2 regions of the Anaerostipes stercorihominis genome follow, and region 1 is predicted to be linked to the other one. Evidence: riboswitches for the same ligand, from Rfam matches in the RefSeq annotation. Region 1 holds a riboswitch; the other holds the start of a gene.

Evidence for each region. Region 1 has a riboswitch for FMN ahead of ribD (bifunctional diaminohydroxyphosphoribosylaminopyrimidine deaminase/5-amino-6-(5-phosphoribosylamino)uracil reductase RibD). Riboswitches for the same ligand answer to the same signal wherever they lie in the genome.
Region 2: linked by a shared signal. The riboswitch ahead of AC27EF_RS02590 (ECF transporter S component) and the one ahead of ribD (bifunctional diaminohydroxyphosphoribosylaminopyrimidine deaminase/5-amino-6-(5-phosphoribosylamino)uracil reductase RibD) in region 1 are both predicted to bind FMN.

The regions. Positions count from the first base shown of each region.
Region 1 is NZ_BAAJCL010000010.1:51,062-54,872, forward strand. Features, by position in the region: partial or broken gene ribA (GTP cyclohydrolase II) at 1-230, opposite strand, end outside; gene ribE (riboflavin synthase) at 269-919, opposite strand; gene ribD (bifunctional diaminohydroxyphosphoribosylaminopyrimidine deaminase/5-amino-6-(5-phosphoribosylamino)uracil reductase RibD) at 901-2,001, opposite strand; FMN riboswitch at 2,208-2,323, opposite strand; gene AC27EF_RS09870 (DUF4179 domain-containing protein) at 2,417-3,730, opposite strand; gene AC27EF_RS09875 (RNA polymerase sigma factor) at 3,714-3,811, opposite strand, start outside.
Region 2 is NZ_BAAJCL010000002.1:94,957-98,767, forward strand. Features, by position in the region: gene AC27EF_RS02585 (3-deoxy-7-phosphoheptulonate synthase) at 1-834, opposite strand, end outside; FMN riboswitch at 1,026-1,169, shown strand; gene AC27EF_RS02590 (ECF transporter S component) at 1,288-1,905, shown strand; gene AC27EF_RS02595 (thioesterase family protein) at 1,974-2,369, opposite strand; gene AC27EF_RS02600 (histidine phosphatase family protein) at 2,503-3,114, shown strand; gene AC27EF_RS02605 (DUF1700 domain-containing protein) at 3,132-3,578, shown strand; gene AC27EF_RS02610 (M20 metallopeptidase family protein) at 3,591-3,811, shown strand, end outside.

The sequences.
Region 1 (3,811 bases):
AACACACCTCGACCTTCCCTCTCGATCTGACGCATAGCGCGGCTTCGCTGTTGTCCACAATCGCATCTCAAAGATCCAAAGGTATCTCCGGTCATGCATTCGGAATGGACTCTGCATAAAACCGGTAATCCATCTGCCACATTTCCCTTCACCAAAGCAATATGTTCTTCTCCGTTTCTTTGATCTACATATCCGTACGCTTTAAAATTTCCATATTTTGTCGGAAGTTCCGCCATCACTTCACATGTTACCATACTCATCTTTCCTCCTAAAATCCCGCATTCTGCAATAATTCCCTTGTAATTTCTGAATTCTTTTCCTCTTGTGCTTTCTGAACATGTAGCAGCTTATCAATGTATTTCCCGATCAGATCATTCTCCAGATTCACATAATCACCCGGGAGTTTCCACCGGAAATTCGTATTTTGTACCGTATGAGGAATCATAGATACAGATACCGTATGATCTGTCAGTTCTGCAATTGTTAAGCTGATTCCATCCAGAGTAATAGACCCCTTTTCAATACAGTATTTCATCAGATGTTTGGGAACTTTGATTTTGTACCATATGGCATTGTCATCTTTTTTGACAGATTCAATCTCTCCCACTGCATCCACATGACCTGCAACCATATGACCGCCGAATCTTCCATTGGCTTCCATCGCACGCTCTAAATTTACATACTCACCTCGTTTCAGATTTCCGAGACTGCTGCGAGAAAACGTTTCATTCATAACATCTGCACAGAAAGTATTTTTATAAATCTTAGCTGCCGTCAGACAAACTCCATTGACTGCCACACTATCTCCAGGTTTTAAATCCTCAAATATTTTTTCTCCCTGAATCAGCAGACCGGCATGTTGATTTCCTCTTTGCAGCGAAAGGACTTTTCCCGTTTCTTCTACGATTCCGGTAAACATGACCTCACCCGCCCTTCCAACAACAGATCCTGTCCTAATACTGTAACTTTTGGCGTCTCAAGAAGCATTGCATCTGCGATCTTTAAGACTCCCTGTCCTTCGACTGGTGTTTTGGCTTCTTCCCCACCTAAAAGTTTGGGTGCGATATAAGCATAAACCTTTTGAATGCAGTGATTTTGAAGAAGTGTATCATTGAGTGTTCCGCCGCCTTCTACTAAAATGCTGTCAATTCCTCTTTGGTAAAGTTCTCCGAAAAGCTGCCGAACATCCACAACGCCCTTCTGTGAATCCGTATATAGGATCGTGCATCCTCTCTCCTCCAAAGCTTTCTCTTTTTCATGATCTTTCTTAACCGCTGCAATGATCGTCGGTATCTGTTTTGCTGTCTTTACAATCTTTGATTTCAAAGGAATTCTAAGATTGGAATCACAAATAATACGAATCGGATCTTTTCCATGTTGGAGTCTGACATTTAGCATCGGATCATCTGTAAGCACAGTTTGAATTCCTGCCATGATGGCACAATACTGATGTCTTAAGTGATGAACATGCTCTCTCGCTTCTTCTCCTGTAATCCACCGGGATTCCCCCAAAGACGTTGCGATTTTTCCATCCAGTGTCATAGCATATTTCAGAGCAATAAACGGCTGTGAATTTCGGATATGATAAAAGAAAATCTCATTGATGCTTTTGCATTTTTCTTCCAACACCCCTGTTTCTGCCAAAATTCCATGTTTTCGAAGAATTTCAATTCCCTTTCCTGATACTTTAGGATTGGGATCCAAACTCCCCACATAGACCTTTCGAATTCCACTTTCAATAATCGCCTCCGTGCAGGGTGGTGTTTTCCCATAATGACAACAAGGTTCTAATGTGACGTACATGGAAGCTCCGGCAGGATCCTCCTTACAATGTTTCAATGCATTTCTCTCTGCATGTAGTCCTCCGATTTTTTCATGATAGCCTTCACCGATAATCCTATCTTGTTTTACAACAACGGCTCCTACCAGAGGATTCGGATTCGTCCATCCCCTGCCTTTTTCGGCAAGCCGGATAGCTCTCTCCATAAATTTTTGTTTCATCCTTTCATCTCCCTTCCCTTCAGGTTCTTTATGGGAGAATGAGACACAAGAGATCTGAAATCAAAAAGTTCCTGAAACAAAACTTCAGGAACTTTTTCTCATCTCGTGTTCTGTCGGATACTTTTTTCGTTCCAAACGCCAAAGCGCCTGTCAAAAAAATCCCGGGATCTTACAAAAATCCCAGGACATCCTACACACACTATCTCTTTGATCTTCTTCCATCCAGACTATACTGTCGGCTTCGGAATCACACCGAATCATGCCTAAAAGGCTCGCGGGCTGTACCGCCGGTAGGGAATTACACCCTGCCCTGAAGATATTATTCTATTTCTCAGGCTCATTATACGCCCATCTTAAAGAAGTTGTCAAATACTATTTTCTATAAACAAACAGAAATCCAAACTTTTTTATTTTGTCAACGGAATCTCTCAAATAAATGAATTTTTACAGCATTCTTTTCATCCAATTGTATCTTCTGCTGTTTATACTTTAATGTTTTGGCATTGCGAAAATCTTCGGTTCCGAATATATCATAGAAATCAAACACCAACAACTGTTGTTCATAGTCCATCCAAATATCCCGATTGATCCCATCGGATTCGATCTCCGGCAGACAATCTCCTTCAACCCCCACATGAAATTCCACCGCATCATAAGATAATACTTTTGTATAAATTCTTAATAATTCTTTTTCTTTCTGAATTTTCTCTATTTTTAAAACTGTATGATCACTGAACTGCATCGTTTGCCCTTTTATTAAAGCAATCGTCTTTTCTTCTTTGATTTGTTTTCCCGAAGTTTCTTTCACAGGAATCACCTCAAAATCCGATGTTTTTTGTTTCTTGACAAAGAAATTATAATAAGATATTTTTCCTTCTTGAATTGAATCAGCCTGTGTATAAAGATAATTTCCCTCCCCATCTCTTAATACAATTTTTCTGTTGTTGTATCCGTCTTTGATTGCCAGTGTATTCCCCAATGGAGAAAGAACCATAGAATCTACCATTTGCCCTCCAAAAACATACCGTTTACTTTCATCCGAAATGTCTCCACGATCTATCATCATCCGCATTTTCCAATTTCCTTTTACCCCCAGAATATTTTCCACATTAAGTTCCAATAAAACTTTCTGCTCTAATTTTTCAGATATATTTTGCCTCAATACTCCTTTGATCGTTCTGCTGTCTTCTTGATAAACCTCGTTGGAAGATGGCATAGTTTCCAGTAACCTATGATTTAATTTTACTTCCGGATACACCGCGGCATTCTTTCGTTTTATCTGCTCACTTTCCCAGACTTCCCCCGGAAATTTGATTTCCTTTTCTGTTTTGATTGTATAATACAAAATAAGATTCCCTTGATCTAACCCAATATTGCGAATTGTATAGGTAATTCCCCGATCTGTTTTACTAATATAAGCATCTCCACTATTTTCCTGTATTTCTTTCAATTTTACAATCCTTTGATATGGTACTGTTCCATCTGAAATATCCAGTGTTCCCTTCCCCAGCCTCACAAGAATGACTCCTGCCGCTACTGTTACTGCAGAAACCATAAATACAATGAGTGCAATCATTGTCGGTCGTAGTATCCCGATTTTTCTTTTCGGAACTCTTTTTTCTGGAAGATTTTTTAACAAATCAATCATACGAGCCTCATATCCTTCCGGAGTTCTGCAACTGCGCAATCCGTCTCTCATCATTTCATATAATTCATAATCCGTTTTCACACAGACAACCCCTTTCTTCTTTCAAAAGTTCCTTCATTTTCTTTCTTCCCCTTGATAATCTGGATTTTACAGTTCCTGATG
Region 2 (3,811 bases), on a different contig from region 1:
GATGCGCGGCTGCTGATCCCATTGTTTTCCGGAATTGGAGTGATTGGCGTCTACAATGACAGCGGGATTTTTCAATTGAAATTTTTCGTACATGTATGCAACACGAGTCAGATCTTCATAGTGATAGTTCGGAATATTATTTCCATGGCGGTTGACAGAGCCACGCAGAATGGCATGGGTTAAAGGATTTCCATCTGTTTTGACTTCATATCCGTTGGCAATAAAATCATGTTGGTGCTGACCGGCAGTGATGGAATTCATCATAACGGTCAGATCTCCTCCTGTTGGATTTTTCATGCCGGCAGGAATGTCAAATCCGCTGACGGTTAAGCGATGCTGTTGATTTTCTACGGAACGTGCGCCGACGGCAACGTAAGATAAGATATCTTCCATATATGGCCAGTTTCCTGGATAAAGCATCTCATCGGCAGCAGGCATATGAAATTCCTCCAAAGCATCCATGTGGAGTTTGCGGACGGAACGCAGACCGCTTGCCATGTCCGGTGCTTTTTCAGGATCGGGCTGGTGAATCATTCCTTTATAGCCGTCACCAGTGGTGCGTGGTTTATTGGTATAGATGCGGGGAATTATTAAAAGTTTATCGGAAAGGTCCTTCTGAACTCTTGCGAGACGTCCGAGATAATCCATAACGGCAGATTCATTATCAGCAGAACAAGGTCCGATGATGACGATAAATTTGTCTGACTTTCCAGTAAAAATATTACGGATTTCGAGATCTCGTTGTTCTTTTATTTTTTTTGCCCCTTCACTCAGAGGAAATTCTTCCCTTAATTCCTCCGGAGAAGGCATCTTGGCAACTCTGTGCATTCCCATAGTTTCTCTCTCCTTTATTCATACAAGTAAAGTATTTAGTTTTTTATAGTTTAACAAATTATAATGTTGGTGTAAAGAAAGGAAATGTGAAATATTGCTTTACAAAGGAAGAAAGAAGGACTATAATAAGAACGTAAACAGAAAACACTTTCATTTTCTGTAAAATTGAATATTGAAGTAGAGAAAAAATTCTCCAACTTCAGGGCAGAGTGAGATATTTTCAAATATCAATTCTCGACTGGCGGTGATGCTTTTGAAAGGATAAGTCCGCGAGCGCAAGCTGATTGGGTTAGAATCCCGAACCAACAGTATAGTCTGGATGAAAGAAGTAGCGGGTGATGTAATGGTGCATCATCTAGGTTTTGGGCCCTGTCGTTTTCGGTAAACGATAAGGTCTTTTTCATTTTCTGAGAACATTTTGTTCTTAAATAAATTAAAAAGGAGAATATGATGATGGCAGGAGAAACAATGACAATGAAGACAAACAAGGTGAATGTGAGAACCATTGCAATGACTGGAATGTTGGGGGCATTGGCGACAATTTTGATGTTTTTGGAATTTCCCATTCCGGTGTTGATTCCACCGTTTATTAAGTTTGATTTTTCGGAACTTCCGGCGCTGTTGGCGGCATATTCTATGGGACCGGTGTCGGGAATTGCAGTATGCTTTATTAAGAATGCGATCAATCTGCTTCACACGCAGACCGGCGGAGTCGGAGAGCTTTCAAATTTTATTTTAGGCGTGTGTTTTGTGTTGCCTGCCGGTTTGTTGTATCAGAAGAAAAAGACACAGAAAAGAGCAATGCTTGGCGCATTGTTTGGAGCGGTGCTGATGTCTGTGCTGAGTGTCTTTTCCAATTATTTTATTGTATATCCGGTTTACACCAATTTTATGCCGATGGAGGCAATTCTTGGTGCATATCAGGCAATCAATAAGAATGTAACCAGCTTGTGGGATGCACTCATATGGTTTAATATGCCGTTTACGTTTATCAAAGGAATGTGCAGTGTTGTGATTACGTTTTTTATATACAAAAGAATCTCACCGATTTTAAAAGGAACCAACCGTTAAAAAATCTAAGAGGCAGATGATATGGTGTCATCTGCCTCTTATCACGTTTGGTGAGTGGAAAATAAAACTTATGCATCATTTAATTTTTTCTTGGCTTTTTCCATAAATGGTTCTGAAGCCACGATAAAACGCTCGTGTGTACCGATTCCGACGCGGCCTTTGTTATCTGTGACTTCCACGTGGAAGACAAGACGTTTGCGGTCAATTTCAGTTAAGGTGCAGTGGCATTGAATGGTGCCTCCAATCGGAGTGGCAGAGACATGAGCAATATTTAAATTTGTTCCTACGGTAGTTGTGCCTTCATCCAGTTTTCCGGCAAGCAGGTTGACAGCCGCCTGTTCAACAAGAGAAATCATAGCGGGTGTCGCATAGACAGGAAGACTGCCGCTTCCCCATTTCTCAGCAGTGTTTTCCGGAACGACCTGTTCTGTCAGTACAATTTCATCTCCAACATGAATGTTCATATACTTTTCTCCAATCAAACTTTTTATAATATATCATATCCATAGTATAGCAAAGTTCGATAAAAATACCATAGTTTTTTCATAATTCTTGAAAAATTATGGTATAATGTCCTAAAAACGGAGGTAAAATGGTTTGAAGCTATATTTAATCAGACACGGTGAGACCGATTGGAATAAATCCAGACGGATACAGGGAAGTTCCGATATTCCTTTAAATGAATATGGCAGGGAGCTAGCATTCTCTACCAGAGAAGGATTGCGGAAAATTCCATTTGATATTGCTTATACAAGTCCTCTGAAACGAGCCAGAGAGACAGGGGAAATTGTATTAGGAGGAAGAAATATTGCCCTTTATGAAGATGAGAGAATTGCGGAAGTCGATTTTGGAATTTATGAGGGAAAATCAGAGGCCGATTTAATTGAAGAAGGAGATCCTGTTTTGAGATTTTTTGATGCGCCGGAGCAATTTGTGAAGGCAGGGGGATGTGAAGACCACGAAGAGGTCATTTTAAGAGGGAAAGAGTTTTTGAAGGATAGAATCCTTCCAAATGAGAAAAAATATGAAAATATTGCAGTTTTTTCTCATGGAGCTATGATTCACGGGATGCTTACTTATATGTATCAGAGAGAAATCAAAGATTTCTGGCATGAGCCGAGACAATTAAATTGTGGAGTGACGATTGTAGAAATTGCGGATCATAAGTATCGCATAATAGAAGAGTCAAGAATTTTCTATTCAATCTAGAGATCACGGAGATAAATATGACAAAACAACAATTTTTAGAGGAACTTCGACTGGCGTTGGAAGGTATGATACCGGAAGAGGCGGTGAAAGAAAATGTACAGTACTATGAAAAATTTATTTGGGAGCAGGAAAAGAATGGAAGATCTCAGGAGGAGATTCTTCGGGAGCTGGGAAGTCCGCGATTAATTGCAAAAACCATTGTGGATGCAGCGGAGGCAGATGCAGTTTCAGAAGAGCAGACATACTATGATGATGCTTCCGGGGATGTGAAAGCAGAAACGTCATATAGAAAGAACAGAGTTTATACGGTAAATTCCAGAGGTCTGAAAATAGGATGTTTTCTTGTGGGAATTCTATTGCTTTTGATTTTATTTGTCGTGTTTAAATTATTTTTTATGTTTTTAGGACCAATTTTGGCAATTGGATTGGTCATTTATCTAATTGGACGTTGGAGAGAAAGATAGAAGGAGGCGGCAATGGATATTAATCAAGAGGCCAATGGCATGCGGGAAGATCTGGAGGAGTTTCGGCGGGCGCTGCATCAATGCCCGGAAACTGCCTTTCATGAAATGATGACGATGGAATACATCAGAGAGCATCTGGAACAATGGGGAATTTCATATCGACTGTTGGACCCTACAGGAATCATCGCAGCGATTGGAAGCGGAGGTAAAGAAACAATTGCGCTGCGGGCAGA